DNA from 4 places in the Micromonospora sp. CPCC 206061 genome. Region 2 is predicted to be linked to each of the others. Evidence: riboswitches for the same ligand, from Rfam matches in the RefSeq annotation. Region 2 holds a riboswitch; each other region holds the start of a gene.
The links. Region 2 has a riboswitch for cyclic di-AMP ahead of V6V89_RS05925 (C40 family peptidase). Riboswitches for the same ligand answer to the same signal wherever they lie in the genome.
Positions count from the first base shown of each region.

Region 1: it holds a riboswitch for cyclic di-AMP, as region 2 does, so the genes downstream of both, V6V89_RS22910 (coiled-coil domain-containing protein) here and V6V89_RS05925 (C40 family peptidase) in region 2, are expected to answer to the same signal.
Region 3: it holds a riboswitch for cyclic di-AMP, as region 2 does, so the genes downstream of both, V6V89_RS20845 (C40 family peptidase) here and V6V89_RS05925 (C40 family peptidase) in region 2, are expected to answer to the same signal.
Region 4: it holds a riboswitch for cyclic di-AMP, as region 2 does, so the genes downstream of both, V6V89_RS17790 (coiled-coil domain-containing protein) here and V6V89_RS05925 (C40 family peptidase) in region 2, are expected to answer to the same signal.

Region 1 is NZ_JBAKHX010000035.1:59,228-64,926, reverse strand. Features, by position in the region: gene V6V89_RS22920 (SMP-30/gluconolactonase/LRE family protein) at 1-19, opposite strand, end outside; gene V6V89_RS22915 (cation diffusion facilitator family transporter) at 101-994, shown strand; cyclic di-AMP (ydaO/yuaA leader) riboswitch at 1,090-1,232, shown strand; gene V6V89_RS22910 (coiled-coil domain-containing protein) at 1,237-2,235, shown strand; gene V6V89_RS22905 (1-phosphofructokinase family hexose kinase) at 2,452-3,429, shown strand; gene surE (5'/3'-nucleotidase SurE) at 3,426-4,229, shown strand; gene V6V89_RS22895 (serine/threonine-protein kinase) at 4,186-5,088, opposite strand; gene V6V89_RS22890 (STAS domain-containing protein) at 5,130-5,501, opposite strand.
Region 2 is NZ_JBAKHX010000004.1:327,093-332,791, reverse strand. Features, by position in the region: gene V6V89_RS05940 (C40 family peptidase) at 1-480, shown strand, start outside; gene V6V89_RS05935 (N-acetylmuramoyl-L-alanine amidase) at 510-2,465, opposite strand; gene V6V89_RS05930 (LamG-like jellyroll fold domain-containing protein) at 2,675-3,064, shown strand; cyclic di-AMP (ydaO/yuaA leader) riboswitch at 3,203-3,338, shown strand; gene V6V89_RS05925 (C40 family peptidase) at 3,351-4,322, shown strand; gene dcd (dCTP deaminase) at 4,449-5,027, opposite strand; gene V6V89_RS05915 (pyridoxamine 5'-phosphate oxidase family protein) at 5,082-5,669, shown strand; gene V6V89_RS05910 (zinc metalloprotease) at 5,611-5,699, opposite strand, start outside.
Region 3 is NZ_JBAKHX010000030.1:38,429-44,127, forward strand. Features, by position in the region: gene V6V89_RS20835 (ABC transporter ATP-binding protein) at 1-418, opposite strand, end outside; gene V6V89_RS20840 (ABC transporter ATP-binding protein) at 415-1,188, opposite strand; cyclic di-AMP (ydaO/yuaA leader) riboswitch at 1,403-1,555, shown strand; gene V6V89_RS20845 (C40 family peptidase) at 1,563-2,522, shown strand; gene V6V89_RS20850 (sigma-70 family RNA polymerase sigma factor) at 2,754-3,755, opposite strand; gene murQ (N-acetylmuramic acid 6-phosphate etherase) at 4,107-5,030, opposite strand; gene V6V89_RS20860 (MurR/RpiR family transcriptional regulator) at 5,027-5,699, opposite strand, start outside.
Region 4 is NZ_JBAKHX010000023.1:23,572-29,270, reverse strand. Features, by position in the region: gene V6V89_RS17795 (glycoside hydrolase family 65 protein) at 1-1,080, shown strand, start outside; gene V6V89_RS17790 (coiled-coil domain-containing protein) at 1,118-2,182, opposite strand; cyclic di-AMP (ydaO/yuaA leader) riboswitch at 2,186-2,322, opposite strand; gene V6V89_RS17785 (glycoside hydrolase family 10 protein) at 2,446-4,020, opposite strand; gene V6V89_RS17780 (universal stress protein) at 4,088-4,546, shown strand; gene V6V89_RS17775 (cellulose binding domain-containing protein) at 4,560-5,279, shown strand; gene V6V89_RS17770 (aldo/keto reductase) at 5,306-5,699, shown strand, end outside.

The DNA.
Region 1 (5,699 bases), on a different contig from region 2:
TGTCTCTGTTGGTATCCACGCCCATCACTATGCCCCGATTCGACAGTGATTCCCAGTGCCATGTTTGCATACATAGCAATGTCAGCATATTTTGGAGAGCGTGGGAGCTGGACACGATCACGGGACGGCGGGCGCCAAGCACCGCGGCCCCCTGCTGGCAGCCTTCGCGCTGCTCGGGGTCTTCATGCTCGTCGAGGGGGCCGCCGCGCTGGTCACCGGCTCGCTCGCACTGCTCTCCGACGCCGGGCACATGTTCACCGACGTGCTCGGCATCGGCATGGCGCTCGCCGCGATGACGGCCGCGCGCCGCGCCGACAAGGACCCGCAGCGCACCTTCGGCCTGTACCGGTTGGAAGTGCTCGCCGCCCTCGCCAACGCGGTCCTGCTCTTCGGCGTCGCTCTCTACGTGCTGATCGAGGCGATGCGCCGGTTCGGCGACCCGCCGGACGTGCCCGCCGGGCCGATGCTCGCCGTCGCGGTGGCCGGTCTGATCGCCAACGTGGTGGCTTTCGCGCTGCTGCGCTCGGGCGCCAAGGAGAGCATCAACGTGCGCGGCGCCTACCTCGAGGTGCTCGGCGACCTGCTCGGCTCGGTGGGCGTCATCATCGCCGCCGTCGTCATCGCGCTCACCGACTGGTGGTACGCCGACCCGATCGTCGCGGTCGCGGTCGGAGTCTTCATCCTCCCCCGCACCTGGCGGCTCGCGCGTGCCGCGGTCCGCATCCTCGTGCAGGCCGCGCCCGCACACGTCGACGTGGCGGCCGTGCGGGCAAGGCTCGCGGCGGTGCCTGGAGTGTGCGACGTGCACGACCTTCACGTGTGGACACTCACCTCCGGCATGGACGTCGTCTCCGCGCACCTGACGCTCGACCCGGCCGCGGAGGTAGGACCGGTGTTGGTCGAAGCGCGCGAGGCGCTGCATGACGACTTCGACATCGCGCACGCCACGCTCCAGGTCGAACCCGCCGAAGCATGCCGGCAAACCACCTGGTGACGGGCTTGTGACCGTGCGTGCAACGGGTGGGCACATCGACCGGAACCCGGTACGCTCGGCTCCGGTCACCGCCCGGCGGCGCCCCCCGGTGCCGGTGGTGACTGCCGCCTAATCGCCGCGCCAACGCGTGGCGAGCCGGGGAACCACGAGTTCCACCGGGGTGAATCCGCGCGAGCGGTAGGGATACTTCCGTCCCGAACCCGTCAGCTAACTCGGTCGGCGGCTGACTGGAAGGATGGTTGATGGCTCATGCCCGCAGCCGGGTAGGGCTGCTCGCGGTGCTCGTCGCCGCGACGTTCGCTCTGGTCGGCATCCATGCTCAACCCGCTGGCGCCGCGCCAAACACCGACGACGAGGGTGGAACGGCGACACTGCGCGAGCAACTGGAAACAGCGAGCAAGGGGTACATCGTCGCGCAGGACGCGCTTGCGAAGTCCAAAAAGGAGCAGGAGCGGCTCCGCGTCGACCTCGTGAAGTTCGAGCAGGACCTCGCTGTGAAGACTCAGGTCATCGGCGAGCTTGCGAACGTGGCGTACCAGCGCGGCCGGCTCGGCCCCATCTCCGCCATGCTCAACGCCTCCACACCGGAAGGCTTCATGGACCGGGCGTCCGCGCTCGACACGCTCGCGGAGAGCGAAGACAAGAAGCTTCGCGACCTCATCGACGCGCGCAACAACGCCACCCACACCAAGCTCGCGATCGACAACCAGGTCAGGGAGCAGCAGAAGCAGGTCCAGGTCATGGCCGCCCGCAAGAAGCAGGCGGAGAACGCCTTGGCCAACGCCGGCGGCGGCAGCAGTTCCAGCGGCCCGAGCGGCTCCGGCGCGGCGACGGCCAGCCAGGGCCCGAGCGGCTCCGGCGGGTGCAGCGTCAAGGACCCGACGGGTACCGGCGGCTGCGTCACGCCGCGACTGCTGCACGCGTACAGGGAGACGAAGGAAGCCGGCTTCAGCCGGTACGTCTACTGCTGGCGCAGCGGTGGTTCCGGCGAGCACCCGAAGGGCCGGGCGTGTGACTGGTCCTCAGCGGCGAGCGGCTTCGGCAAGGTGGCCACGGGCGGCGACAGGGACTACGGCGACCGCCTCGCGAACTTCTACATCAAGAACGCGAGCGCGCTCGGTGTGCTCTACGTCATCTGGTTCCGCCGGATCTGGTTGCCCAGCAGCGGCTGGAGGTCGTACAGCGGCAGCGGCAGTCCGTCCGCGGAACACACCGACCACGTCCATCTCTCCGTGACGTAGGTCGTTTCGTACGAAGGGGGCCCCGATTCGGGGCCCCCTTCGACGTTTTCAGAACCCGATGTGCGAGGACCCAACGCCACGTCGTCGAACCACAGCGTGTCGGCGCCGTCACCGTAGGACTCCCAGCCTTGAATGAAAGCCGTTGCGGGCCCGCACCTGGGCGGACACCTGGCGCTGACGGGCTTAGGGCGGGCGCCCACGGGGAACATTCCGGGCATGGTTGGTCATGTCATGGTCTTCGCGCCGGCACCGCAGCTCACGGTCACCATCGAGCAGCCCGCCGAAGCGGTCGAGATACACCTGCACCCGGGAGGTCAGGGCCTCTGGCAGGCGCGGATGATCACGTCGCTGGGCGTGCCGGTGGCGCTGTGCGCGAGCCTGGGGGGCGAGACCGGCCAGGTACTGCAGTCGCTCATCGCGGCCGAGGGCATCGACCTGCACACGACCACACGCACGGCCACGAGCGGCGGGTACGTGCACGACCGCCGAGGCGGCACCCGCACGGAGATCGCCGAGGCCCCGGAGCCGCCACTGGGCCGGCACGACCTGGACGAGCTCTACAACCTCGCGCTGGCGGAGGGGCTGCGCTCGGCGGTGGCGGTGCTGAGCCGGCCGACCGACCCCGCCATCGTCCCGCCCGACGTGTACCGGCGCCTGGCAGCCGACCTGGGTAGCAACGGCGTGAAGGTGGTCGCCGACCTGTCCGGCGACCACCTGTCGGCGGTACTCGAAGGGTCTCCCTATTTTGTGAAGGTCAGCCACGACGAGCTGGTGGCCGACGGGCGGGCCGCGACCGACAGCGTTCCCGACCTGGTCGAGGCGCTGCACCAGATGCAGGGCGACGGCGCGCGGTCGGTGCTGATCAGCCGTGCCGACCAGCCGGCGCTGGCGCTACTGGAGAACGAGGTCTTCGAGGTCGAGATCCCGCAGCTGGAGGCCGCCGACCCGCGCGGCGCCGGCGACTCGATGACCGCGGGCGTGGCGGCCGTACTGGCCCAGGACGGTGACCTGCCGACGGCGGTGCGCACCGGTGCGGCGGCGGGCGCGCTCAACGTCACCCGGCACGGCCTCGGCACCGGACGCCCGGACGCCATTGCCGGCGTGGTCGAGCGCGTCAACCTGAAGGAGGTCGGTCAAGGGCGGCAGCGGCGGACCACTCCTGACGAGTTGGCGACGCGGGTGAGGATGCAATGAGGGTGCTGGTGACCAACGACGACGGCATCGCCGCGCCGGGCCTGCGGTGGCTGGCCCGCGCCGCGGCCGACCGCGGGCACGAGGTGGTCGTGGCGGCGCCCAGCGAAGAGGCGAGCGGCATGAGCGCCGCGCTGCGGGCGGTCGAGAAGGACGGGCGCATCATCGTCGCCGAGCACCCGCTCGACGGCCTGGACGGCATCGAGTCGTACAGCGTGGCCAGCTCGCCGGCGTTCATCGCGCTTCTCGCCGCGCGCGGCGCGTTCGGCCCACCGCCCGACCTGCTGCTCTCCGGGATCAACCGGGGCGCCAACGCCGGCCTCGCGGTGCTGCACTCGGGCACGGTGGGCGCCGCGTTCACCGCCGCCGCCCACGGCTGCCGCACGATGGCCGTCTCGCTCGACATACTCGCCACCGGAGACGTGGGGTCCGGCGGTGCCATGCTCAGGTCCGGTAGCGGCGAAGAGGGGCGCCACTGGGCGACGGCCGCCCAGTACGCCGCCGACCTGCTGAAGACGCTCGTCGACGCGTCGCAAGGCACGGTGCTCAACCTCAACGTCCCGGACGCGCCACTGGAACGCGTCAAGGGCGTACGGCAGGCGCGGCTGTCTCGCTTCGGTCAGGTGCAGATCACGGTCGCCGAGGCGGGGCAGGGCTTCGTGCGCACCGCGCTGGAGGAGTCCGGCGCCGACCTCGAACCGGGCACCGACCTGGCACTGCTGGCCGAGGGGTACGCCACGGTGAGCGCGGTGCGCGCGGTCACCGAAGTGTCTGATGTGGAGTTGCCGGACTGGCCGGAGTAGCCAGCGCCCAGAGCGCGAGCGCCACGTCTCGCCCGCTGGGACGGTCGGTCGGACGCTTGGCCATGCAGGCTCGGCAGATCTCGGCTACGTCCCTGGGCAGTCCCGGGACGGCGAGCACCGGCGTGGGCGCGACACAACGAAAGTGCGGCGTGGCGAAGTCGGCGCCAGGCGCCGCCGGCCACTGAGCCATATTGGGGTACGGCGATTGGCCGGTCACCATCTGGTAGAGCAGGACGCCCAGGGCGTACACGTCGTCGGCGGGCTGAGCCGTGGTGGTGACCCGGTGCGCGGGCAGGATGGGCTGCCGGCGGGGCACGGTGGTGCGGGTCAGGCGCGGCTTTCCGGGCAACGTGCGCTTGCGCTCCACAGTGGTCGCCAGGCCAAAGTCGACGATCTTGATCCCGTCCGGGGTCAGCATGACGTTGCCGGCGCTCAGGTCGCGATGCACGAGCCCACGCCGGTGCGCGACGGCGAGCACGTCGGCGACGGCGGCGGCCACCGGCACCGCCTCGGTCCACGGCAGCGGGCCCTGGGCCAGCCGGGTTGCGAGGCTGACGCCGGCGAGCAGCTCCATCACCACGTACGGCAGGACGGTGCCGTCGGGCAGGGGCGCGTCACCGTACCCGTAGACGCGGGGCACGCTCGGGTGCCGCAGCCGGTCGATGATCAGGGCCTCGCGGCGCACACCGTCACGCGCCCACGGATCCGCGGCGTGCGCGGCCGCCAACGCTTTGATCGCGAGCCGGCGCGGCATGACCACGTCGATCGCCTCGTACACCGTGGACACTCCACCATGGCCGATGGCGCCAAGGATGACGTATCGCCCGAGGATCGCGGTGCCCAGCGGGAGCGACGTCACGCCCCCGGACTATTCCGCACAGGATGGGTGAAATACAAGGGTCAGCCGCCGGCCGACTGGACCTCCGGCGTGCCCGCTGACGCCCCGGCGTAGTAGGGCTCGGGTGCCCCGAAGAGGCCGAGCAGCCCGGTGACCCAGAGCTGCCGGTGCACGAACCGGCTGGGCTCGGTGACAACCAGCTTGACGCCACTGACCTCGGCGGTCTGGAACCCGGCGACCATCGCGCTGATGCCCACCGAGTCGATGAAGCTGACCAGCCGCATGTTGAGCTGGATGCGGGCGGGCCGGCTCTTGGTCAGCACCGCCGCCACCGCTTCGCGCACTTCGTGCGCCGTGTCCACATCGATCTCTCCGCGAGGGGCGATCTCCACCACACCGTCAGGCATGGCCGATGTCAGGATCGACAGGCTCACGCGAGCACCTCCACTCGCCCGGAACCACCAGGCGCCTCGTCAGTACGCGGGCCGCGACCGAGCGTATTCCTCCGCACCGTCGGCCGCCAGTCCCTGAAGGGAGCAATCTGTGCAACCGACCACCGCAGATCCGCCCATATTGGGAATAACCACATCATAACTACCCACGTACGTTGGTTCTAAACCACCAGGGTACCG
Region 2 (5,699 bases):
GAGCTGGCCGCCCGCAAGAAGAAGATCGACGGTGAGATCGGCCGGCTTCAGGACCTGCGCGAAAGCGCGTACGGATCCTCGTCGTCCGGCGGCGCGCTGCGGATCGGGCCGTGCCCCGCCGAGTACATCGGTGGGAAGGCCGGCACGGCGGTCAAGACTGCGTGCGCGCAGATCGGCAAGCCGTACGTGTGGGGCGCCGACGGGCCGGGGTCGTTCGACTGCTCGGGGCTGACCCAGTTCGCGTGGGGCAAGGCCGGGGTTGGCCTGTCGCACCACGCCGCCACCCAGTGGAAAGAGGGTGCGGTGGTGAGCCGCGCCAACGCCCGCCCCGGCGACCTCGTCTTCTTCTACAGCGATCTGCACCACGTCGGCATGTACGTGGGCGACGGCATCATGGTGCACGCGCCGCGTACCGGCAAACCGGTGCAGATGGCGCGCATCGACACTATGCCCGTCGTGGGCTTCCGGCGCCCGAGCTGAGGGGGTGGGGCCTCGCGGCCCCACCCAAATCAGAGGAACGACGGCAGGATCTGCACGTCCGCCAGGTTCACGAACATGATCCGGTGCCCGAACTGGATCTGCACATACTTCGTCTCGCCCCGGATCACCGTCCAGTCACCAGGTGACGAGCCGTCGAACGTCACCGCCCGGTAGTACTCGCTCGGCAACACATTGCCGACGGCGTACCGTTGCCCGGCCGCGAACGTGTACTGCAAGGGTGTGATCGCCTGGTAGGGCACGCCGGTCGGGTACGCCGCCTGCTCCGGGTACGCGCGCCCGTAGACGGGGATCGTCGCCTTGCCCGGCTTGGGTGTCACGACCAGGCCGGTCGACCACTTCGCCGCGGGAGCCGAGGGCGGGTTGTAGAACCAGCCCTTCTGCCCCAGGTACCAGATTGCCGTCCAGTCGCCCTGCCGGTCCGCGACCGCGTACGTCTGCCCCGCCGACACACGCGACCCGTGGTCCGACACCTGCATCGTCGTGTCGGCGCCGTTCGGCCGCAGCCCGATGTCCCTGAGCAGTGGCGCAGCCGGGTCCGGGGCGGTGTGCAGGATGACGGCCGAAGAGCCGCGTACCGGACACGGGTTGTTCGCCCCACCGGAGCATCCGGTGAATGCCGGCTTGTTCGTCGCGAAGTGCGGGTCGATCGTCACGAGGCCGGTCCGCGCCGTCCCGAACTGCCGGAACGGCGCCTTGAGCAGGTCGAAGTAGTGCGACCAGTCCCAGTACGGGCCCGGGTCCCAGTGCATGCCGCGCACCGTCGACGGCAGCGTGCCCGGCACGTTGTCGTGGCCGATGATGTGGTTGCGGTCGAGCGGGATGCCGAGGCGCGTCGCCAGGTGCCGCACGAGCTTGGCCGACGTGCGGTACATCGCTTCGGTGTACCAGGTGCCCTGCGCCGCGAAGCCCTCGTGCTCCAGCCCGATCGCCTTCGCGTTGACGAACCAGTTGCCCGCGTGCCAGCCGACGTCCTTCGCCTTGATGTGCTGCGCGATGTGCCCGTCGACCGACCGCAGCGTGTAGTGCCAGCTCACGTACGTCGGGTCGAGCACCAGGTCGACCGACGGCTGGAAGTAGCCCTCGGTGTCGTGGATGACGATGTACTCGATCTTCTGCTGCTTGGGACGGTTGCCCTTGTCGTGGTTGCCGTAATCGGGGTTGCCGTTGGCATCCGTCCACGCCTCGTACGGCGCCGGGATCCACTCGCAGGAGATGTCGACCGGGCACTCCAGGCCGTCCGGCCGTGCCAACTTGCGCAGGTGGAGCCGGTCCAGCCAGCCGCGCGCCGGCGTGATGCCACGGCCGGCGAGCGTGACGCGGTGGCCGTCGTCGGTCACCCTGGTCGCGCCGTCGCGGATCGTCGTGTAGACCTCGTCGGCGAAGGCCGCCGCGGCGTCGGCGCTGTCCGCGCCGCTGTACTTGGCCACGGCGCCATACCAGGCCGCCGGATCGCTCGCGCTCCCCGTCGGTCCAGCTATGGCTTTCTGGTACGCGGACAGCAGCGCCGCGCCACCCTTGATATTCGTGTTCGGGTCGGCGCGCAGGGCTTCCTCGGCGGCGCCGGTGAGCGCGGCGGCCCGGTCGAGGCTCTGGAGCGCCTCGGTCGCTGGCGGCGCGACACCACCGGAGTCGACCCGCTTCACTGGCCGTGCCTCGTCGCCGCGCGGGTCCTCCTCGTCGGAGTCGTGGTGATTGCCCGGCAGCGAGGACACGTACGCCGCGTCGGTCAGGTGCATCGGGCCGAACCCGCCGCTGGTGCTAGGTGTGCCGGCGTTGGTGTCCCACCGCGACTCCAGGTAGGAGACGCCGAGCAGCACCGCCTCCGGTACCCCGTACTCGGCCGCCGCGGCGGCATACTGTTCCTGCCGGATGCTCCCTGGTGCCGCCGTGGCGGGCGACGGGCCGGTCGCCACCAGCGTCGCGGCGCCTACCATCACCGCGCCTATCACCGCGCCTACCATCATTGGGCCTACCACCATTGGGCGTACCACCACTGGGCTGACCGCGATCCGCGTTGCTAGACGGTGCATCGAACCTCCTATCGATGGCCTTGCGATCACACTGGCCCGGCCGGCCGTTGGCGTCAATAGGTTCCGTCACGTGCAGCGCAGACGTAAAAAATCTTCACCGAGTGGGATTGCCGTCGGTCTTCGCAAATCTCCACAATCGAGCGATGTCGCCCAAGATACACGTGCTACTCCTGGCCGGTGACGGCGCCAACGTGATGCAGAAGGGGTACTCGACCGGCGGCGTCACGCAGCTCAAGCTCCAGGTTGACGGGAGCGCGGGCCACCCGAGCTGCGTCGTGGCCAGCAAGGCCCAGATCTACCGGGTGATCGCCCCGGTCACCGTGGCGGACGGCCGATGGCATGTGCTCGCCTGCACCCGTACCAGCACCAATCTGTCCATTTCGGTGGATGGTGCCGCGCTCGGCCGCATACCGGTACCCGCCGACGTGTCCATTGTGAATTCCGAACCACTTCGAATCGGTGCGAAGAACTTGTCGCCTAACAACGATCAGTACGCCGGGCTGCTCGATGACGTATTTCTAGTCATTGACTGACGTCGTTTCGATATACGTTCCGCTACGGGGTCGTATACGCACCGAAGAAACACGCCGTTCCGCTTGCGCACGCCGACACGCCGCTCCTACCCTTGGGGATCGTCGAGCCGGAGGCTGGCCTTCCACCGTGGAAGACCACGGTTCGATCCGTCGAATCGGTCGTCTCCGAGCCGGGGACCCAACCGCACCTCGGGGTGAATCCGCAGTCATGCGGTAGGGCGTTCTTCCCGCCCGAACCCGTCAGCTAACCCGGCAGGCGGTTCAGGGAGAAGGAGTGCGGACTCCGGTGGCTCGTCATGCCGCACGTCGTTCCGTCGTCACCATTCTCGTCACCTGCGCCGTCGTGCTCGGCGGCGGCACCGTGGCTCGGGCCGAGCCTTCCGCCGCGGAAATCGAGAAGCAGATAGATGTCGCCTGGAACCAGCTCGAACCCGTGATCGAGCGGCACAACGCCACCCGACTCGACCTTGACAAGAAGAAGCGGCAGATCGCCGCGCTCACCAAAAAGATCGAGCCGCTACAGGTGCAGATCGACGTCGCCATGGCGCGCGTGGGCGAGTTCGCCGCCGAGCAGTACAAGGGCGGCAACCTCTCGACGATCAACGCGCTGCTGACCACCGGCTCGCCCACCACCTTCGGCGACCACCTGGTGATGCTCGACCAGTTCGCGCGGCGCTCCCAGGCCGACATCCAGGCCGTGGTCGACCTGCGCAATCAGTACTCCAAGCAGAAGGAGCCCCTCGACCAGCTCGTCGCCCAGCTCAGCACGACCGAAGCGGAGCTGGCGGCGCGGAAGAAGCAGATCGACGGCGAGATCGAGAAGCTGGAAGACATGCGCCTCAGGGCGTACGGCAGCGGTGGCACCACAGGCGCGCTCGCGCCTGTGCCCTGCCCGTACACCTACCCGGGCGGCGCCGCAGGCACGGCGGTCAAGTTCGCCTGCGCTCAGATCGGCAAGATGTACCAGTACGGTTCCGGCGGCCCCGGCACCTTCGACTGCTCCGGCCTGACCTCCGCGGCGTGGGCGAAGGCTGGCGTCTCGCTGCCGCACAACGCCGCTGCGCAGCGGCGCGCGACCGACGACGTGAGCCGAAGCAACCTACGAGCCGGCGACCTCGTCTTCTACTACAGCGACCTGCACCACGTCGGCATGTACGTCGGGGGTGGATGGATCGTGCACGCCTCCCGCACGGGTGAGCCGATCCGGATGCGCAAGCTCGACGCCGCGCCGGTACACAGCTTCGGTCGCCCTGGCTGACATCGCACCCCGTGGCCGCGCCGTCGCGTGTTCCCCCGTCACGCGACCGCCCCGGCCAGTAGAGGCGCCCTCCCATCCATCCGGGATGGGAGGGCGCCCCTCTTTCCGCTTTGCGGGGGTGGCGTACTACCGGGTCGGCCAGACCCGCCAGCTCCGCCACGACCGGCTCGGGGTCGGCCCGCGCTGCCCCTGGTAGCGCGATCCGTACACCTCGGCACCGTACGGGTGCTCCGACGGCGACGAGAGCCGGAAGATGCAGAGCTGGCCGATCTTCATGCCGGGCCAGAGTGTGATCGGCAGGTTGGCGACGTTGGATAGCTCCAGCGTCACGTGACCGGAGAAGCCCGGGTCGATGAAGCCGGCCGTCGAGTGGGTGAGCAGCCCCAGCCGGCCGAGGCTGGACTTGCCCTCCAGGCGGCCGGCGAGCTGGTCGCCCAGCGAGATGACCTCGAGCGTCGACGCGAGCACGAACTCGCCGGGGTGCAACACGAACGGCTCGCCGTCCGGCACCTCCACCTCCGAGGTGAGGTCGTCCTGCTGCACCGACGGGTCGATGTGGGTGTATAGGTGGTTGTTGAACACCCGGAAGTGGCGGTCGAGGCGCACGTCGATGCTGGACGGCTGGATCAGCGCCGGCTCGAACGGTTCGAGCGCGAGCTTGCCCGCCTTGATCTCGGAGACGAGGTCACGGTCGGAGAGCAGCATTGACACACCATAGGGGACTACCTTGATCGAACATATGTTCGATACAATGGTGGCATGGCATCCTGGTCCGAATTCGTCGCCGACGAGCCCCGCCTGGCCGACTCGATCCGCGCTCTCATGCAGCAGTACGGTCCTGGCCTGGGCTACCTGGCCACCGTCCGATCCGATGGCGGGCCACGGGTGCACCCGGTGTCCCCCGTGATCACCGACGACGGCCTGTACTGCTTCGTGATCGACTCGCCGAAGCGGCGTGACCTGGAGCGCGACGGGCGATACGCACTGCATTCGTTCCCGCCTGAAGACAGCGACGACGAGGCCTACCTGGCCGGCCGCGCCCGCGTCGTCACCGACCGGGCCAAGGTCGCCCGCCTGGCCGACCACCTGCGCGCCGCCTCGCACGTCGACTGGCGGCTGTTCGAGTTCACGGTCGACGTCGCCATGCTGGCTCGCCACGGCCGTAACGGCGCCACTCCGTTCGCCGAGCCGGTCGAGCGCCCGGCCGTCCAGGTCTGGCTCGACCCGGACGGCGTCGTGCCACCGACGCCCCGAGGCCGAGGCCGCCACCGCCGCAACGCGCCGACGGCTACGCTGCGCGATAAGCAGCCCATGCACTCGACATGCGGGTCGCCTGACCCGGTGTGAATTCGAACATGCACGAGTCCGCCGTGTAGT
Region 3 (5,699 bases), on a different contig from region 2:
CCAGGAAGTCGACGATCTGCTCGACGGCGGCGCGGGCGGCGAGTTCCGCGCGCCGCGCCCGGCCGAGCCACGCGATCGCGGACAGCGGCCCGTAATGGATGTGGTTGTGCCGCCCGAGCATCAGGTTGTCGAGCACGGTGAGGTTCGCGAACAGCTCGACGTTCTGGAACGTGCGCGCCATGCCGAGCGCGGCGATCTGGTGCGGCCGCCTGCCGACCAGGTCGGTGCCGTCGAAGACCACCCGGCCGGACCGGGGCCGGTAGACGCCGGACAGCACGTTGAAGATGGACGTCTTGCCGGCGCCGTTCGGGCCGATGACCGCGAAGAGCTCCTGCCGCCCCACCGTGAAGCTCACCCCGTCGATCGCCTTCACGCCGGCGAAGCTGAGGTGGACGTCCGTGAACTCGAGGATCGTCATGACAACCACCGCTTACGCCGCCGGTAGTGCTTCACGTCGCGGAAGCTCTTGCGCCCCAGCCCCAGGTAGAACTCGCGGATGTCGTCGTCGGCGAGCAGCTGCGCGGCCGGCTTGTCGAGCACCACCCGGCCGGTCTCCAGCACGTACCCGTGACTCGCGATCGACAGCGCCATCGTGGCGTTCTGCTCGACGAGCAGGATGCCGGTGCCGCGCTTGTTGATCGCCATGATGATCTCGCGCACCTGCTCCACCAGCCGCGGCGCCAGCCCCAGGCTCGGCTCGTCGAGCAGTAGGTAGCGCGGGTCGGCCATGAGCGCCCGACCGATCGCCAGCATCTGCTGCTCGCCACCGGACAGGTACCCGGCGGTCCGGCGGCGCCGCTCGGCGAGTACCGCAAACAGGTCGAACACGTCGTCGAGGCGCGCCTTGATCCGCTCTGGGCTGGTGTGGCCGCCGATCCGGAGGTTCTCCTCGACGGTCAGCTCCGCGAAGATCCGCCTGGCCTCCATCACCTGGCAGATTCCCCGGCGCACCAGCGCCGCCGGCCGCAGGTGGTGCACGGGTACGCCGTCGAGCGTCACCGCGCCCTTCGTCACCTCGCCGTCGTGCACGTCGAGCAGGCCCGTGATCGCGCGCAGGAGGGTGGTCTTGCCGGCACCGTTCGCGCCAAGCAGCGCGACGACCCCGCCAGGCGGGACTGTGACGCTGACGCCTCGCAGCACCAGCATCACGTCGTCGTAGACGACCTCGAGGTTCCGCACCTGCAACATCGCCCGACGCTCCTTGTGTTCTACATCACAAGTTACCGGTCATTTAACTAGAACTAACAAGGTCGTCAAGCGACGGTTTGGTCTCGATCCAACACGCTCGGTAACGACACCTACCTTGATGGACTAATCACCCTCCTGCCACTTTCGTCTCAGCGATGATCACGTTAGGTTGGAGCGGCTGGTCCGGTCGTCAGTCACTCCCCCGGGTGGCGCCGGCCCGGTGCTGCCGAATCGCAAATCACGACTACGGTCAGTGAGCGAACCGGGGACCCACCTTGTGCAATGGGGTGAATCCGCACTCGTGCGGTAGGGCGTCCTTCCCGCCCGAATCCGTCAGCTAACCCGGTAGGCGGCCTGCGGAAGAGGGGTCACGTTTGTCACCCGCGCGTACGCTGCTGCGCGCCCTCGTACTGCTCGGTGTGGGCATCGGGCTGACAGTGCCGGCGGTTGCCGCACAGGCGGAGCCGTCCGCGAGCGAGCTGACGCAGCAGATCAACAAGGCGTCGACGGAGCTGGAAAAGATCGTCGAGGCGTACAACAAGGCCGGAGAGGACCTCAAGACCACCAAGGCCGCCGCGCAGGCGGTCGCCACCAAGCTCGGCCCGCTGGAACAGGAACTCGCCGTCGCCGACGCGGAGGTCGGTCGGATGGCCGCCGTCGCGTACCGGTCTGGCCGGCTGGCCAACGCCAACGCACTGCTTGAAGGCGGCACCGGCAGCGTCGTCGACCGCCTGGGCGTACTCGACAAGCTGGCCCGCGACCGCCAGGCCCAGGTTGCCGGCTTCACGGCGACGCAGCAGCGGTATCTCGACGAGAAGTCGAAGCTCGACATCGCGCAGGCCAAGCAGACCGCGCAGGTGAATGAGCTCGCGACGGGCAAGAAGAAGATCGAGTCGGATCTCGCCAAGCTGTACGAGATGCGAGAGAAGGCGTACGGCTCGGCGACCACGTCGAGCGGCTCGTACACCGGCACGATCCCGTCGGTCTCTGGCCAGGCGGGCGTCGCGGTGCGGTTCGCATACAACGCGATCGGCACCCCGTACGTGTGGGCGGCCGAGGGGCCGAACGGCTACGACTGCTCGGGCCTGACGCTCGCCGCGTGGCGGGCCGCAGGCAAGACACTGCCGCACAACGCCGCGATGCAGTGGGACAAGGTGGCACACATCGGCCGAGGTTCGCTGCAACCGGGAGACCTGGTGTTCTACAGCGGTCTCGGACACGTGGGCATCTACGTGGGCAGTGGCAAGGTGATCCATGCCCCGCAGGCCGGCGAATCGGTGAAGCTCTCCAGCGTCGACATGATGACCCCATACGGCTACGGCCGCGTCCGCTAGCTGTTCGGTTCCATACGGGCCGCGGCATCGGCTGCCGCGGCCCGTTGGTGTCGGCGTGTCGTGGGGCCGTGTACTTCGCGCTGACGCAACGGAGCACCCAGTGGTTCGCCGCCGCACCGCCCGAACCGCGGGCACCGCGCGGAGCTGGGTGCTTGAACCAGCCCCTGAATAGACAGGCGAGCGGCCGGCGTCCCACACTAGACGCCGGCCGCTCGCTATTTGTCGATGCTGTTATGCCGCCTGGAGACCCTCGGCCCGGGCCAGCTCGCGGAGCCGGCCGAGCGCCTGGATCTCAAGCTGGCGGATGCGCTCCCGCGACAGCGAGAACCGCGACGCCACCTCGGTGAGCGAGTGCTCCCGGCCGTCTTCGAGCCCGTACCGGGCGCGCATGATGCCGGCCGACCGGTCGTCGAGGTGGTTGAGCAGACCCTCGATGCGCTGCCGCTCCAGGCCGGTGAGCACGATCTCTTCCGGCGACGGAGCGTCGCTGTCGGCCACCAGGTCGCCGAGGTTGGTGTCGCCGTCGTCGCCGACCGGTGTGTCGAGCGACACGGTGTCCTGCGACCAGCGCACCAGCTCGTGCACCCGCTCGACGGGCACGCCCAGCGCGACCGCGATCTGCTCCGGCTCGGGGTCGCTGCCGAGCTCACGGGTGAGCTGGCGGGCGACGTTGCGCATCCGGTTGACGTCTTCGACCAGGTGCACCGGCAGCCGCACGGTGCGCTCCTGCTGTGCGATCGCCCGGCTGATCGCCTGGCGGATCCACCAGGTGGCATACGTCGAGAACTTGAACCCGCGCTCGTAGTCGAACTTCTCGACCGCGCGCACCAGGCCGGTGTTGCCCTCCTGGATCAGGTCGAGCATCGGCATGCCAGACCGCACGTATCGCCGCGCGATCGACACGACCAGCCGTAGGTTTGCCCTGATGAACAGATCCTTGGCCCGCTCGCCCTCGATGACGAGGCGCTCCAGCTCTTCCGCGCCCACGCCCTGCGGCACCTTCCCCTCGTCGAGGAGGTGCTCCGCGTACAGCCCGGCCTCGATCGCCTTGGAGAGGTCGACCTCTGTGGCGGCGTCGAGCAGCGGCGTGCGTGAGATCTCGTGCAGATAGACGCCGACCAGGTCGCGTTCCTCGGCGACCTCGTCCGTGCGCATCACCACATTGCTTTCCACGTCGCTCACGATCCCCTCGCTCGCCCCACTTGCCTTGTTACCTGCTGTCCCGACGTTCATCAGCCCTCCCCCGTAACCTCCGGTATCCCCCGCGGTGCTGACACCTACACAACAGTTGAGACGCGCTTGGGATTCCGTCTCGTGAGTCGAAAGTGTCACGAATGCCTGAGTAATAGCTGAGAGCCCGGTGCGTACTTGCTGTGCACTGCGCTCTATCAAGGGATTCGGCTACAACCTGGGGGCGGATTGGACGGCCACTGTGCACGTTTCGCCCAGTCAATGACATCACCTGGTGTTGGCCCGCACAGCGATCCGGCTCACTACCTGTCTGCGATCCTCGTCACTTCACAGTACGCACGTACGCCGTCGACGGTTCAGCGCTTGTTCAGGGCATACCCGTGGCGCGGCACACTATGCGAGGTGAGCCAGGGCCCTGCGAACGTGGCCCGCCGAGCGTCCCAGCGCCGCCTTGGCACCGTCGACGTCGGCGCCGGACATCAGCGTCACGAGCGCGATCTTGAGGTCGCCGCCGGCCTCGGCGAGCGCCCGCTGGCAGTCCTCTTCGCCCCGGTCGGTCGCGGCCATGAGGATCGAGATCATCCGGCCGCGCAGCTTCGCGTTGGTGGCGACTAAGTCGATCATCAGGTTCGAGTACACCCGGCCGAGCCGGACCATGACCGCGGTGGAGAACGCGTTCAGCACCAGCTTCTGTGCGGTGGCCGCCTTCATCCGGGTCGAGCCGGTGATGACCTCCGGGCCGGTGTCGACGCCGATGAAGACGTCCACCTCCGCGGCGGCCGCGGCGGCCGGGTCGGCGGCCACGAGCGCGCAGGAGGCGCCGTTCACCCGCGCGGCGCGCAGGGCACCCAGCACGTACGGGGTGCGGCCGCTGGCCGCCAGGCCCACGACGAGGTCGCCGGCGCGCACCGAGGCGGCCGCCTCATCGGCCCCGGCCGCCTCATCGTCCTCGGCGTTCTCGACGGCGTGGTGCATCGCCTCGGGCCCGCCGGCGAGGTGGGCGCGAAACCAGTCGGCCGGGGTGTTGAAGGTGGGCGCCAGCTCCGCCACGTCGATCACGCCCAGCCGCCCGGACGTGCCGGCGCCGAAGTAGTGCACTCGGTGCCCGTCCTGTATCGCGGCGACGGCGAGGTCGACCGCGGCGGCGATCTCGTCCAGTACCGCCGCGACCGCCGGCGCCACCGCTTGGTCGGCCTCGTTGATGACCGTGAGCACGTCGCGGGTCGACATCAGGTCGAGGTCTTCGCTGCGCGGGTTCTGCCGCTCGGTGGGCGAGCCGATACGGACGACGGCTCGGCCGTCCGTATCGGCCGTCAACGCGACCGCCGGACGGAGGTCACCCGGTGCGACTGCACCGCCTCGGCGGTGACCTCCAGTGCCCGGCGGGCCTTGGTCCGGTTGCGGGCGGCGACCCCGACGAAGAGGCAGTCGACGACGGTGAGCTGGGCCAGCCGGCTGGCCATCGCGCCGGAGCGGTAGGTGGTCTCGCGGGCCGCCGTGGTGAGCACGAAGTCGGCCACCTCGGTTATCGGCGAGCGGGGGAAGTTGGTCAGCGCCACGGTGGTGGCACCGTGCGCCCGCGCCTGCTGGAGCACCTCGATCACGTCGGAGGTGGTGCCGGTGTGCGAGATGCCGATCGCGATGTCACCCTTGCCGAGCAGCGCGGCCGAGGTGAGCGCCGTGTGTATGTCGGGCCAGTAGAACGCGGTGCGCCCGATGCGGTGCAGCTTCTGCTGGAAGTCGGACGCGACGAAGCCGCTGGCGCCGGCGCCGTACACGTCGATCCGGCCGGCGACGGTGATGGCGTCGACCACCTGCTCGCACACGGCGGGGTCGAGTTGCTCGGCGGTCTCTTCGACGGCGCGCGCGTCGTTGAACGCGATCGTGGCGATGATCTGGGCCAGGTCGGCGCCGGGCGGGATGTCGCCACCGACGACCCGGGCGTCAGGCGGCTCGACGCGGCGGGCGGCCTCGGCCGCGAGGCGG
Region 4 (5,699 bases), on a different contig from region 2:
GCCGACATCGCCGACGCGGTGATCCGGTACGTGACAGCCACCGGCGACTACGACTTCGAGCGCGAGGTCGGGTTGGAGATCCTGGTCGACACGGCACGGCTGTGGCGTTCGCTGGGACACCACGACCGGCACGGCATCTTCCACATCGACGGGGTCACCGGCCCAGACGAGTACACCGCCGTCGTCAACGACAACGTGTACACGAACCTGATGGCGCGGTGGAACCTGGTCGGCGCGGCGGATGCCGCGCTGCGCCACCCCGACCAGGCCCGCCGGCTGGGCGTCGACGAGGAAGAGGCCGCGTCGTGGCGCGACGCCGCCGCGGCCATGCACGTCCCGTACGACGAGGAGTTGGGCGTACACCAGCAGTGCGAGGGGTTCACCCGGCTGCAGGAGTGGGACTTCGCCGCGACCCCACCGACCGCCTACCCGCTCCTGCTCAATTACCCGTACTTCGACCTGTACCGCAAGCAGGTGCTCAAGCAGTCCGACATCGTGCTGGCCATGCACTGGCGGGGTGACGCGTTCACGCCTGAGCAGAAGGCGCGGAACTTCGCGTACTACGAGGCGCGCACGGTGCGGGACTCGTCCCTGTCCGTCTGCACCCAGGCGGTACTGGCGGCCGAGGTCGGCCACATGGAGCTCGCCCACGACTACCTGGGCGAGGCCGCGCTGATGGACCTGCACGACATCCACAACAACACCCGGGAGGGCCTGCACATGGCAGCGCTGGCCGGGGCGTGGATCGCGGTGGTCTGTGGGCTCGGCGGCATGCGCGACCACGGTGGTGCGCTGTCGTTCGCTCCACGGCTGCCGAGCCGGATCAGCAAGCTGGAGTTCTCGCTGCTGTGGCGGGGGCTGCGGGTGCGTGTCGACGTCGACCGCGACGAGGTGACGTACTCGCTGCGGGACGGCCACGACGGTGCCGAGCTGGAGCTGCTGCACCACGGCGAGGCCATCACGGTCACGTCGGACAAGCCGGTCGTCATGTCGGTGCCGCCGCTGCCTGCCGTGGGCCCGTCGCCGCGGCAGCCGTGGGGTCGCGCGCCGGCCCGCCGGACGCCCGAGAAGACGTCCTGAGAAGCGAGGGGCGGGGATCTCATCCCCGCCCCTCGAATCACAGCATCGACACGTGTATGTGGTTCGTATGGTCGCTGGACGGGTCGCCGCCGGAACCGCTGTAGTACTTCCAGCCGGTCGCCGGTGACCAGAACTGCCGGTACCAGATCACGTACATGACGCCGAGGCGGTCGGCGTTGCGCACGTAGAACGCGGCGAGGTTGTTGCCGTACGTCTTGTCGGCGCCCCTGGCGTCACCGCCGAAACTCCCGCGCTCCGAAGACCAGTCGCACGCCCGGCCCTTCGGATGCTCGTACGGACCGCCGGACCGGAAGCAGTTCACGAACCGTTCCTTGGCACCGGGGACCAGCCGTCGCGTCTCGTTGTACATGTGCAGCGTCCGGGCCGTGACGCAGCCGCTGCCGGGGTTGGTCGGGTCATTGACGTTGCATCCCTGCCCCGAGAACCCGCCATCGCTGTCGCGGGGCGCCGGCTTCGCCTTCGGCGAGGACGCGACCACAAAACCGCCGGTGGACTGTCCGCCGACCTGCTTGAGCGCGATCTCCGCTTCTTTCTTCTGCCTGGCCATGAGGCTCAGCTGCTTCTGCTGCTCGGCGAGTTCCACGTCGATTGCATCCTTGGCCCGCTTCGCCTGGTCGTGTGCCTCCTTGAGGGTGGCGATCTTCGCGTTGTCGCGCTGCGCGAGCAGGTCGAGCGTCATCGCTCGGTCCAGGAACAAGTCCGGTGAGGAGCTGTTGAGCAGCATGGAGACGACGCCGACCCGGCCGCTGCGGTACGAGGCGGACGCGATGAGCGCGACCTCGGGCTCCATCTCCTTGATCTTCGCCTCAGCCTTGGTGAGCTCGAGCTGGAGTTGGAGCTGGCGCTTCTGAGACTTGTCGACAGCCTGCTTCGCGTCGGCGTATCCCTGGCTGGCCCTGGCGATCACGTCGCGTATGAGCGGAGTGCCGCCCTCGTCGCCGGGCGCCGTAGGGGTTGGCGCGAGGCCAACTGGCGCGGCGGAAGCCGCGGAGCCGAGGCCGACCACGCTGGTGATGGCGACCACGGCAGCGATCAGTGCGACGCCCAGCGTCCAGCGCTGGCGGCGTACAGATGCCGTCATGCATGTTCCTTCCATCGGCCGCCTACCGAGTTAGCTGACGGGTTCGGGATGGAAGTGATCCCTACCGCTCGCGCGGATTCACCCCGGTGGAACTCTGGTTCCCCGGCTCGCCCATTCGGGCGATTAGGCGACGATCACCGCCGGCGCCGTGGGGGCGCCGCCGAACGGAGACCGTCGGAAAGCTTACCGGATCAACGGGCCTGCTTGACACTGCTCTGACCAGCCAAAAGTGTTACCAGGCAACGACTTTCGGTAATATCTCCTCACCCTGTCACGTCAGCTTCGCTGGAGCCGCCAAGGTTCCACAGCCGGTCGAGGGCGGCTACGCAATAGCTGTACGCACCGGGAGTGCCAACAGTTCGATCGACCCAGTTCGTGCCGCGGGTGGTCGCCACCAGGCGCGCGGTCTCACCGTCCACCTTGAACACCGCGTAACCGGCTGGCCGCGTGCCGTCGCCGGCGCGCCATGCGAGAGCGACCGCGTTGTCGCCGTCCCGGCGCGCCTCGGTGACCTGAGGCGCGACCGGACGGTTCGGGGGCATGTGGTCCATCGCCGGCACCAGGGCGGGCTGGGCGTAGTGCGCGGTGGCGTACCGGCTGACCGCGCCGAGCCGGTTGGCCCGTACCTGTTTGGCGCTGAAGTGGATGCTGCCACCGACCGGGTACTTGGTGTTGAGCGCGAGCTGGCGGTCGAGCTCGGCGGGGTCGGACCAGGCGCCCTTCTGCCCGACCCGGTAGTCGGCCTGGCCGATGTAGAGCTGCACTCTGGTGTCCTTCACCACGTCTGACCACCACGGCAGGAGCTTCGCGTAGTCGGCGATGTCGAAGCCGATGTGCCAGTAGAGCTGCGGGACGATGTAGTCCAGCCACTCTTCCTTGACCCAGAGCCGGGTGTCCGCGTAGATCGCGTCATAGCTCTGCAGGCCGCGGGTGGGGGAGCCGAGGGAGTCGGTGGTGCGGTTGCGCCAGATGCCGAACGGGCTGATGCCGAACTTCACCCACGGCTTCAGCTCCTTGATCCGCTGGTTCATCTCGGCCACGAGCTTGTTGACGTTGTCGCGCCGCCAATCGGCCTTGGTGGCGAAGCCCGCGCCGTACTGCTGGAACGCCGCGTCGTCGGGAAAGTCCTGTCCCTTGACCGGGTACGGGTAGAAGAAGTCGTCGAAGTGCACGCCGTCGACGTCGTACCGGGCCACCGCCTCCAGCATCGAGTCTTGGACGAACTTGCGCGCCTCGGGGATGCCCGGGTTGTAGTAGAGGCGGCTGCCCTTGCCGCTCTTCGGGAACGGGACAGCCCACTCCGGGTGCACCCGGAGTGGGTGGTTTGCCGGCAGGTCAGCCGGGTTGCCCGACTGGCTGGCCTTGTACGGATTGAACCAGGCGTGAAACTCCAGGTTGCGCGCGTGCGCCTCGCTGACCAGGAACTCCATCGGATCCCAGCCTGGGCCGAGCCCGTCTTGCCGCCCGGTCAGCCAGCGCGACCACGGCGCGTACGAGGACGGCCAGAAGGCGTCGCCGCTGGGGCGTACCTGGACGAAGACCGCGTTGTGGCCGTGCTGCTGCGCCAGGTCGAGCCAGCCGCGGTACTCGGACTTGACCTTCTCCTGGTCGAGGCCGGGCCGGCTCGGCCAGTCGATGTTGCTGACCGTGGCGATCCACATGCCGCGGAGCTGGCGGGGCGCGTCGAGGGGGCGCCCGGCGCAACTCGCGGCGGCCGACACCTGCTGGGCAGGCTCGGGCCGGGTCTGCCAGCGGACCAAGCCCACCGAGAGGGTCACCACGACGACCAGGGCCACGGCGAGGTGGACCTGGCGGCGGCCGGTGGGGAGCAGGGCCATCGGGCCAGTCTGCCCTCTTTTGCGCTGATCTTGAAGTGGCAGGGGTCACCGCTCGATACTTGAGAGTGTGAGCACCTCGCCGGAGCACCGGTTCGAATTGGGCACCGATGGACCGAAGAACCTAGTGGTCGGCGTCGACGGTTCGACGACATCGATGCGTGCCGGCGCATACGCCGCCGGGCTCGCCCGCCGGCAGAATGCCCACCTGGTGGTCGTCTTCATCGCCCGGCCGTCACCGCTGGTCGGCATGGCGCCCGGCGCGATGGCCGTGGTCCGGCAGGCGCACGACGAGATCGCCGACGACCTGCGGCGGCAGGTCGACGAGGCGGCCGCCGAGGTCGGGCTGCGGGCGACGTTCCGGGCGGTCTCCGGTGACCCGTACACCGAACTGGTGAAGATCGCCGATGAGGTGAGCGCGGACGGCGTGATCGTAGGGGCGTCGACGCAGGCCGGGCACCGGTTTGCCGGTTCGATCGCGATCCGGCTCGTGAAGGCCGGACGCTGGCCCGTCACCGTCGTACCATAATACATTTACATACATGAAAATAAAGCGCGTCCTGGTCGCCGCCCTCGCGGCGGCCCTCGCGGGGGTCGGCGCCGCGACGATTTCCGGTACTCCGGCACAAGCGGCCGCTGGCTGCGAGGTGTCCTACAACGCGACCTCCTGGACGGGAGGCTTCTATGCCGGCGTACGGATCAAGAACCTCGGCGATCCGTGGACGTCCTACACGGTCTCGTTCCGGTTCACCGGCGACCAGCGCATCACCCAGGCGTGGAACCTTCGCTGGACCCAGTCCGGCGCCCAGGTGACCGCGGCGGGCGGCTCATGGGACCGCCCGATCGGCACCGGTGAGAGCCTCCACCTCGGCTTCAACGGCACCTATACCGGCGTCAACAACCCGCCCGTCGACTGGTCGGTCAACGGGATACGGTGCGTGATTGCCGGCCAGCCGCCGGCCGTGATCGCCGAGCCCGAGGCGGTGAGCGTGCCCGAGGGTGGCAGCGGCACCTTCACTGTCCGGCTTAGCCACCCGCCGACCGGCACGGTACGCATCGACATGCGCTCGACCGGCACCGGAATCTGGGGCGCTCCGCCGGTCGTGCTCACCTTCGATGAGAACAACTGGAGCACGCCAAGGCCGTTCACGATGTACAGCATGGCCGACGCCGACGCGGTCCACGACTTCGTGATCGTCAACCTGTCGGCGACCGGCTACGCCGCCGACACTGTGACGCTGACCCAGGTGGACGACGACTAACCCGCGCTGTGCCATGCTGACCTGCGATGGCAGAGATCGGCTTGGGGCTGGCCGCGCTGGGCCGGCCGGCGTACATCAACCTGGGGCGGGACCTGCCCGCTGACCGGTCGGTGGCGGCCATGCGAGCCCGGGCGCACGAGGTGCTCGACGCCGCGTACGCCCGGGGCGTCCGCTACCTGGACGCGGCCCGCTCCTACGGCCGGTCGGAGGAGTTCCTCGCCGGCTGGCTGGCAGCCCGGCCGGACGTCACCGACGTGACGGTGGGCAGCAAGTGGGGCTACACGTACACGGCGAACTGGCGGCTGGACGCCGAGGTGCACGAGGTGAAGGACCACAGCGTCGCCACGTTCGACCGCCAGCTCGCCGAGACGCGCGCGCTGCTCGGTGGGCGGCTCGACCTGTACCAGATCCACTCGGTCA